Quadrisphaera setariae: one gene and its partners. The protein of the gene in region 2 interacts with the protein of the main gene of each other region in a pairwise test. Links are inferred from orthologs where the notes say so. Each region holds a gene or a part of one and is shown on either strand. Other genes may lie near its edges.

Region 1 (2,955 bases), on a different replicon or contig from region 2:
GCGCGGCGACACGTCGATCTCCGAGCGGATCATGCTCGACAACCACTACATCGAGAACTGGTCCCTGTGGCTGGACGCGAAGATCCTGCTGCGCACGGTCGGTGCGCTCTTCCGCCACCCGGGCTCCTGAGGCCGCTGCCCCGCCTGCGGCGACGCACAGCGCCCCGCCACCCTCCGGAGGGTGGCGGGGCGCTGTGCGTGCGTCTGAGGGGCTCTCAGGCCTCGGGACGGGCGTAGTCGTCGTGGAGGCGCTCGATGTCGGCCTCGTCGAAGTCGCCGAAGGCGATCTCGAGGATGCGTCCGGTGCGGGTGCCGGAGTTGCCCAGGCGGTGCAGGCTGCCCTTGGGGGTGTAGACGATCTCCCCGACCTGGGCGGTCCAGGACTTCTCGCCGACCTGGACGTCCAGGGGGACGTCGAGGACCTGCCACATCTCGTCGCGCTCGCCGTGCTTCTGCAGGGAGAGGCGGTGGCCGGGCTCGACGGTGATGACCTTGACGGTGCAGACCTGGTTGAGCACGAACTGCTGGAACTGGCCCCAGGGGCGCTCGGCGACGAAGACGGCGCTGCGGCGCTCCGCCTCGAGGGACTCGGCGGTGGGCGTGCTCATGTGGCCTCCTGGTGGGCGGTCGGGGACGAGCCTGCACAGAAGTGTGCAGGGTCGGGCGGACCCGATGAACCCCGTGCAGCGGATCCGCCCCGATCGGGGGGCGCCCGTTCCGGCTAGGGTCGGGACGACCGGTGCGCTGAGCGCAGCACGTCCCACCCCTTTCAGGAGGCACGCCCGTGGCCAGCATCGAGGCCGTCGGCGCCCGCGAGATCCTCGACTCGCGAGGCAACCCCACCGTCGAGGTCGAGGTCGCCCTCGACGACGGCACCATCGGCCGTGCGGCGGTGCCCTCAGGCGCCTCCACCGGCGCGTTCGAGGCCGTCGAGAAGCGCGACGGCGGCAGCCGCTACGGCGGCAAGGGCGTCGAGGGCGCGGTCTCCGCCGTCCTCGACACCATCGGCCCGGAGGTCGTCGGGTTCGAGGCGTCCGAGCAGCGCCTGCTCGACCAGGCGATGATCGACCTGGACGGCACCGACAACAAGGGCGCACTCGGCGCGAACGCCATCCTCGGCGTCTCGCTGGCCGTGGCGCGCGCGGCCGCCGAGTCGGCCTCGCTGCCGCTGTTCCGCTACGTCGGCGGCCCCAACGCCCACACCCTGCCCGTGCCGATGATGAACATCATCAACGGCGGCGCCCACGCCACCACGGGCGTGGACGTGCAGGAGTTCATGATCGCCCCGATCGGTGCCCCGACGTTCCGCGAGGCGCTGCGCCAGGGCGCGGAGGTCTACGCCTCCCTGAAGTCCGTGCTGAAGAAGCAGGGCCTGCCCACCGGCCTGGGTGACGAGGGCGGCTTCGCCCCCGACCTCCCGGGCACCGCGGCCGCGCTCGACCTCATCGCGCAGGCCGTCGAGGCGACCGGTCTCACGCTGGGCACCGACGTGGCGCTCGCGCTGGACGTCGCGGCCACCGAGTTCCACGAGGGCGGCACGTACACCTTCGAGAAGCAGGGCCGCACCAGCGAGCAGATGATCGAGTTCTACGCGAAGCTCGTGGAGGACTACCCGCTCGTCAGCATCGAGGACCCGCTGGACGAGTCCGACTGGGAGGGGTGGACCGCCATCACCTCCGCGCTGGGCTCCCGCGTGCAGCTGGTCGGCGACGACCTCTTCGTCACCAACCCGGCCCGCCTGCAGCGCGGCATCGAGAGCGGCGCCGCCAACGCGCTGCTGGTGAAGGTCAACCAGATCGGCACCCTCACCGAGACCCTCGACGCGGTCGCCCTGGCCCACCGCAACGGGTACCGCTGCATGATGAGCCACCGCTCCGGCGAGACCGAGGACACCACCATCGCCGACCTGGCCGTCGCCACCGACTGCGGCCAGATCAAGACCGGTGCCCCGGCCCGTTCCGAGCGCGTGGCCAAGTACAACCAGCTCCTCCGCATCGAGGAGGAGCTGGACGACGCCGCCCGCTACGCCGGGCGCGCGGCCTTCCCGCGCTTCAGCGCCTGAGGCAGCACCGCACCGAGGCCCCCGGGCGCGCACCGCGCACCCGGGGGCCTCGGCCGTGCCAGCCCCCGTGCGGCGGGTCGTGCCCCGCGGAGGGCACGACCTGCCGCGGGCACGCCCGCACGGCTGAGAGACTGGGGCGCGTGGCCCCCGCGAGACCCTCGTCCCGGAGCGCGGCCGCCGGTGCCCGCCCCGGGGTCCGGCTGCGCCGTCGCCCCGGTCGTGCCCCCGGCGAGCCGGTGAGCAGCCGCCCCGCACCCGCGGCCCGACCGCGCACCACCGACCCGGACGCCGGCGGTCGCGGCAGGCGCCTCACGGCCCGCGGCGCCGCGCTCCTCGCGGTGGGGCTGGTGGCCGCGGCGTCGCTGCTGGGCCCGGTCCGCGCCTACGTCGAGCAGCGCTCCGAGCTGAGCGCCCTCCAGGACGACATCACCGCCCGCGAGCAGCGGGTCGCCCAGCTGCAGGCCGAGTCGGCCCGCTGGGACGACCCGGCCTACGCCGCCGCGCAGGCGCGCGCCCGGTTCGGCTACGTGGTCCCGGGGGAGACGGGGTACACCGTGCTCGGCGCGCCCGCCTCCGCGACGCCGGGCCCCGGCGCCGCCTCGCCGACCGCCACGGCCACGCCCGCCCCCAGCTCGCTGCTCGACCGGGTGCGCTCCGGCCTGGGGCTGGGCGGGGGCGCCGCGACGCCCACGCCGACGGTGACGCCGGCGGACATCTCCTCGCCCACCGCCGCCGCGCCGGCTGCCGTGCCCTCGGCCACTCCGGTGGCGCCGTGAGCGAGCCGGAGCCCCCCGCGCAGGCGGACGACGGCGACCTCGGGCCGGCCCTGTCCCCGGAGGACCGCGAGGCGGTGCGCCGCCAGCTGGGCAGGCCCCCGCGCGGCGCCGCCAGCA
Region 2 (2,870 bases):
CAGCGGCTGCGGCGGCCACGCGGGCGGCGTCGGCGTCGGCCTTGGCGAAGGTGGTGGCGCGCTCGGCGTTGGCGGCGGTGGCCAGGCGGGTGCGCTCGGCCTCGGCCTGCGCCTCGGCGATCGAGGTGGCCTTGGCACCCTCGGCCTGGTAGATCTCGGCGTTGCGGCGGCCCTGAGCCTCCTGCTCGGCCTGGTAGCGGGCGGCGTCGGCGGGCTTGCGGACCTGGGTGTCGAGCTGGCGCTCGGTCAGGGCCGCCTGCCGCTCGGCCACGCGCTCCTGGCTGGTGAGCACCTCCTGGTCGCGCTCGGCCTTGGCCAGGGAGCCGGCGGCCTCGGCGTCGGCGGCGGCGCGGTCGGTGTCGGCCTTGAAGGCGGAGCGGCGCAGGTCGAGGTCGCGCTGGCTCTCGGCGATGGCCTCGTCGGCCTTGGCCTGCGCCTGGCTGGCCTCCCGGCGGGCGGCGGCCTCGGCGATGGCGGCGTTGCGGGCCGCGGCTGCGGCCTCGGGGCGTCCGAGGTCGCGCAGGTAGTTGGTGTCGTCGGAGACGTCCTGGATCTGGAAGGTGTCGAGGACCAGGCCCTGGTTGCTCAGCGAGGAGATGGACTCCTCGGCCACCTGCGCGGCGAACGCGGCGCGGTCGCGGATGATCTCGTCGACGGTGAGCGTGCCGACGATGGAGCGCAGGGAGCCCGCGAGGACCTCCTGCGTGAACGACTCGATCTCGTCCTGCTGGTGCAGGAAGCGCTGCGCGGCGGCGCGCACGTTGTCCTCGGAGCCGCCCACCTTGACGATGGCGACCGCGTCGAGGTTGAGGCGGATGCCCTGCTTCGACACCGCTCCGCCGATCTTCACGGAGATGCGGCGGCTGCTCAGCGACAGCACGTGGACGCGCTCGACGAGCGGCTTGACGAAGACGCCGCCACCCATGACCACGCGCTGGCCCGAGAGGTCGGTGGAGACCTGACCCGTCTCGGGGTTCGTCACCGCCTTGCCCTTGCGGCCGGTGACGATGAACGCCTCCGACGGGCTGGCGATCTTGTAGCGCCGGGCGATGGAGAAGACCACCACCAGCACGACCAGGACGACCAGGCCGATGATGACGGCGGGCACGAGCACCGATGTCGGGTCCACGGCTCGACCCTAGGGGGACACCGCCGGGCGACGGGTCATCCCAGGGGTGGGTTCACCCGCCCGCGACCCGCCCTGGCGCCAGCCGCCCGCCAGCACGCTGCGCTCACCCGCCGGCGAGTCCGCGCAGCTGCGCGATGGCGGCGGCCGGGTCGTCGGCGCCGTAGACCGCCGAGCCGGCCACGAAGACGTCGGCCCCGGCCTCGGCGCAGCGCTCGACGGTCTCGGCGGAGACGCCGCCGTCCACCTGGAGGCGCACCTCCAGGCCGTGCTCGTCCACGGCGGAGCGCAGGCGTCGCAGCTTGGGCAGGCACCCGTCGAGGAAGCTCTGGCCGCCGAAGCCGGGCTCGACGGTCATGACGAGCACCATGTCGAACTCGCCCAGCCAGTCGAGGAACGGCTCGGCCGGGGTCGCCGGGCTCAGGGCCAGTCCCGCACGGGCGCCGCGCTCGCGCAGCTCGCGGGCCAGGCGCACGGGAGCGGCGGCGGCCTCGGCGTGGAAGGTGACCGAGTGGGCGCCGGCCTCGGCGTAGGAGGGGGCCCACCGGTCGGGGTCAGCGATCATGAGGTGGCAGTCGAGCGGGACCGGGCTGACCTGCGCCAGGCGCTGCACCACGGGCAGGCCGAGGGTGAGGTTGGGCACGAAGTGGGCGTCCATGACGTCCACGTGGGCCCAGTCGGCGGTGGCGATGCGCCCCAGCTCGGCCTCGAGGTTGGCGAAGTCGGCGGACAGGATGCTCGGGGCGATGGTCACGGCCACGGTCGCAACCTACCCAGGCCGCCGGTGGACGGCTCAGGGCGTCTCAGCGGCGGCGCTCCCCGCGGACGTACGCGAGGTACACCGCCACCACCACGGCGACGAAGAAGACCGGGCTCCCCCACGAGGCGAGACCACGAGCGACGTCGCCCTGCACCAGTCCCACCACCACACCGACGACGACGGCGAGGACCACGCCCAGCCCGATCGTCACGAGCGCGCTGCGGAACGCCCTCCCGGTGCCGCTGCGGCCTCGCCCGCCCCTGCCCGTGCCAGCTGCCACGCCCCGACCGTAGAGGGACCGCGCCTCCGGCGCCTCCTCCTGCCCTGGCCGGGTGGCGGCGCCCCGGTCGTCAGCGGGGTCGGCGCAGGAGGCTGACGCTCATGGCGTCCGTGCCGTGCAGGTGCGGCCACAGCTGGGCACGGTTCGACCCGGCTCCCGTGCCGGCGTCCACACCGGCCAGCTCGCGCAGCACCGCGGGGGCGTCCAGCACCTCCAGCTGCTCGCCGTCCTTGGCCCAGCGGCGCACGACGTCGTCGAGCACCGCCTGCGTCTCCGCGGGGTGCGGGCTGCACGTCACGTAGGCGACCACCCCGCCCGGACGCACCGCCTCCAGCGCGGAGGACAGCAGCTCGCGCTGCAGCGGCGCCAGGGCCGACACGTCGGCGGGGGTGCGCCGCCAGCGAGCCTCCGGACGGCGGCGCAGCGCCCCCAGCCCGGTGCACGGGGCGTCGACGAGCACCCTGTCGAACTCCCCCGGCCGCTCAGCCCCGACGGTGCGACCGTCGCCGGCCACCACCTCCACGACGCTGCGGCCCTCCGACGACGAGGACGACGCGACGACACCGGCCAGCGCCTGCTCCACGAGCTGCGCCCGGTGCGGCGCCACCTCCACGGCCAGCAGGTGGGCGCCCCGCTGCGCGGCGCTCGCAGCGAGGAGGGCGGCCTTGCCTCCGGGGCCCGCGCACAGGTCCGCCCAGCGCTCG
Region 3 (3,104 bases), on a different replicon or contig from region 2:
CGATCCTGTCCAAGAAGGCCATCACGGACCGCATCTCGGTGCCGTACGAGGTGCTGGAGTTCATCGGCTCGCAGATCTCGACCAACATCCGCGAGCTGGAGGGGGCCCTCATCCGCGTCACGGCCTTCGCCAACCTCAACCGCGCCGACGTCGACCTGGCGCTCGCCGAGGTGGTCCTGAAGGACCTCCTCACCGGGGAGACCGCGCAGATCTCCCTGGCGACGGTGATGGCGCAGACGGCCGACTACTACAAGCTGACCATCGAGGACCTGTGCGGGCCCGCCCGCTCGCGGTCGGTGGTGAACGCGCGCCAGGTGGCGATGTACCTCTGCCGGGAGCTCACCGAGCTGAGCCTGCCCAAGATCGGACAGGCCTTCGGCGGTCGGGACCACACCACCGTGATGCACGCGAACCGCAAGGTGCGCGAGCAGCTCACGGAGCGCCGGCAGACCTACAACGAGGTCACGGAGCTGACCAACCGCATCAAGCTCCAGCACCGAGCCTGAAGCTCGCAACCTCCTGACCTGCGACGACGCAAGTTGTCCACAGGGTGTGTCCACAGGTGAGGACGATCCACAGCCGTCCACAGGGCCTGTGGACGACTGTGTCCACAGGCCCTGTGGAGAACCGTCGGATTCCTGTGGACGACGTGTGGACAAACGGGGGTCGATCTGTGGACGGGATGTGGACAACATCTGGCCGTCCACAGGCACCCGTAGTTTTTCCCCACGTCATCCACAGCTCTGTCCACAGGTGTGCACAACCTCCCACCTGCGATGACGGGGGTTTTCCACAGTATCCACAGGCCCTATGACTACTACGGAACCATTCATCTAGCGGATTCGATCGCGCCGCCTTCATCTGCGCCGGACCGCCCGAGCCGCGGCACGGGGGGCCTGTGGGTGGCTGACCGGGTCAGGGCCCGCACACCGATACCCTCGCCCGTCGGGGCCCTCCCGGGGCACGCAGCACGCACGCATGGAGGTGGACCCGTGAGGTTCGGGGTCGAGCGCGACGTCCTGGCCGACGCCGTCGGGTGGACGGCGCGGACGCTTCCGGCCCGGCCGCCGGTCCCGGTGCTGTCGGGGGTCCTCCTCGAGGCGGCGGAGCCGGGCGTCCTGAAGCTGTCGAGCTTCGACTACGAGGTCTCCGCGCACGTGGAGGTCCCGGCCGAGGTGCACGAGTCCGGACGCGTGCTCGTCTCGGGCCGCCTCCTGGCCGACATCGCCCGCTCCCTGCCGGCGCAGCCGGTGCAGGTGTCCCTGCAGGGGCCCCGCGTCATCGTGACCTGCGGCTCGAGCCGCTTCACGCTGCTGACGATGCCGGTGGAGGACTACCCGGCCCTGCCGGCCATGCCCGACGTCCTCGGCAGCGTGGCCGGCGACGTCTTCGCGTCCGCCGTCGCCCAGGTGGTCGTCGCGGCCAGCCGCGACGAGACGCTCCCCGTGCTGACGGGCGTGCGCGTAGAGATCGAGGACGACGAGCTGACCCTGCTCGCCACCGACCGCTACCGGCTCGCGGTCCGCACGCTGCCGTGGTCCGCCGGGCAGCCCGGCGCGTCGTCCGCGGCCCTCGTGCGGGCCCGGACCCTCTCCGAGGTCGCCCGGGCCATGGGCAGCGGTGAGGTCGTGCTGGCGCTGTCGTCCGAGGCCGCAGGTGGCGAGGGGCGCGGACGCGGCACCTCGGGCCTGGTCGGCTTCGAGGCCGGTGGCCGGCGCACCACGTCGCTCCTGGTCGACGGCGACTACCCCAAGGTGCGCTCGCTGTTCCCCGCCGAGTCCCCGATCTCCGCGGTGGTCTCCGTCCCGGCGCTGGTCGAGGCGGTCCGCCGCGTCGCCCTCGTCGCCGAGCGCAGCCGCCCGGTGCGCCTGTCCTTCACCCAGGGCCAGGTGGTGCTGGAGGCCGGCGACGGCGAGGACGCCCAGGCGTCCGAGGCGATCCCCGCGCAGCTGCACGGCGACGACGTCTCCATCGCGTTCAACCCGCAGTTCCTCCTGGACGGCCTCGGCGCGCTCAACATGCCGTTCGTGCGCCTGTCCTTCACGCTTCCCACGAAGCCCGCCGTGCTCACCGGTCAGACCGACGAGGACGGCGAGCCGAGCGACCACTACCGCTACCTGCTGATGCCCGTGCGGATGGCCGGCTAAAGCCGGAGCGTCACCCGTTCGATGGAACGGGGAACGGTCCACCAGCACCACCACCCCTTCCCCGGAGGTCTCCCGTGCACATCGGTCTCGTCGGTCTCGGCAAGATGGGCGGCAACATGCGCACGCGGCTGCGCCGCGGCGGCGTCGAGGTCACCGGCTTCGACAACAACCCCGACCTGAGCGACGTCGAGAGCCTCGAGGCCCTCGTCGCCGCCCTGCCCGCGCCCCGCGCGGTCTGGGTGATGGTCCCGGCCGGCAAGGTCACCCACAGCGTCATCGACCAGCTCAAGGGCCTGCTGTCCGAGGGCGACGTCGTCATCGACGGCGGCAACTCGAAGTACACCGACGACGCCGCCCACGCGGAGTCGCTCGCCGAGCGCGGCATCGGCTTCGTGGACTGCGGCGTCTCCGGCGGGATCTGGGGCCTCGAGAACGGCTACGGCCTCATGTGCGGTGGCGACGCCGCCCTGGTCGAGCGCCTCCTGCCCGTCTTCGACGCGCTGCGCCCCGAGGGGCCGCGCGAGGAGGGGTTCGTCCACGCCGGCGCCGTGGGCGCGGGCCACTACGCGAAGATGGTCCACAACGGCATCGAGTACGGCCTCATGCAGGCCTACGCCGAGGGCTTCGAGCTGCTCACGGCCAAGGACATCGTCACCGACGTGACGGGGTCCTTCAAGGCGTGGACGCGCGGCACCGTGGTGCGCTCCTGGCTGCTCGACCTGCTGGTGCGCGCCCTGGAGGCCGAGGGCACCAGCCTCGGCAGCATCCGCGGCTACGTGAACGACTCCGGCGAGGGCCGCTGGACGGTGGAGGAAGCCATCAACGAGTCGGTGCCGATGCCCGCGATCACCGCGGCGCTCTTCGCGCGCTTCGCCTCCCGCCAGGACGACTCCCCGGCCATGAAGATGGTCGCCGCGCTGCGCAACCAGTTCGGCGGGCACGCGGTCGAGTCGCTCG

The links.
Region 1: the proteins of rpe (region 2) and eno interact in binary tests that used the Escherichia coli proteins (3 or more experiments, as listed by UniProt). The link is inferred for Quadrisphaera setariae from one-to-one orthologs.
Region 3: the proteins of rpe (region 2) and dnaN interact in binary tests that used the Escherichia coli proteins (3 or more experiments, as listed by UniProt). The link is inferred for Quadrisphaera setariae from one-to-one orthologs.

What each region holds. Positions count from the first base shown.
Region 1 is NZ_VKAC01000005.1:229,586-232,540, forward strand. What follows is about bases 119-2,923. They hold eno (phosphopyruvate hydratase), read left to right. Parts: upstream 119-784; coding sequence 785-2,062; downstream 2,063-2,923. Other genes in these bases: FMM08_RS09975 (sugar transferase), read left to right, coding at 119-130; FMM08_RS09980 (phosphomannose isomerase type II C-terminal cupin domain), read right to left, coding at 216-608; FMM08_RS09990 (FtsB family cell division protein), read left to right, coding at 2,203-2,838; FMM08_RS10000 (DUF501 domain-containing protein), read left to right, coding at 2,835-2,923. In the rest of the region: more of FMM08_RS09975, read left to right, coding at 1-118; more of FMM08_RS10000, read left to right, coding at 2,924-2,955. UniProt on the Escherichia coli protein: Catalyzes the reversible conversion of 2-phosphoglycerate (2-PG) into phosphoenolpyruvate (PEP). It is essential for the degradation of carbohydrates via glycolysis.
Region 2 is NZ_VKAC01000002.1:208,895-211,764, reverse strand. The notes cover bases 60-2,779. They hold rpe (ribulose-phosphate 3-epimerase), read right to left. Parts: upstream 1,887-2,779; coding sequence 1,233-1,886; downstream 60-1,232. Other genes in these bases: FMM08_RS04230 (RsmB/NOP family class I SAM-dependent RNA methyltransferase), read right to left, coding at 2,237-2,779; FMM08_RS04235 (hypothetical protein), read right to left, coding at 1,930-2,166; FMM08_RS04245 (flotillin family protein), read right to left, coding at 60-1,129. Outside these bases: more of FMM08_RS04245, read right to left, coding at 1-59; more of FMM08_RS04230, read right to left, coding at 2,780-2,870. UniProt on the Escherichia coli protein: Catalyzes the reversible epimerization of D-ribulose 5-phosphate to D-xylulose 5-phosphate.
Region 3 is NZ_VKAC01000006.1:55,445-58,548, reverse strand. What follows is about bases 116-3,069. They hold dnaN (DNA polymerase III subunit beta), read left to right. Parts: upstream 116-992; coding sequence 993-2,147; downstream 2,148-3,069. Other genes in these bases: gnd (phosphogluconate dehydrogenase (NAD(+)-dependent, decarboxylating)), read left to right, coding at 2,222-3,069; dnaA (chromosomal replication initiator protein DnaA), read left to right, coding at 116-506. Outside these bases: more of dnaA, read left to right, coding at 1-115; more of gnd, read left to right, coding at 3,070-3,104. UniProt on the Escherichia coli protein: Confers DNA tethering and processivity to DNA polymerases and other proteins. Acts as a clamp, forming a ring around DNA (a reaction catalyzed by the clamp-loading complex) which diffuses in an ATP-independent manner freely and bidirectionally along dsDNA.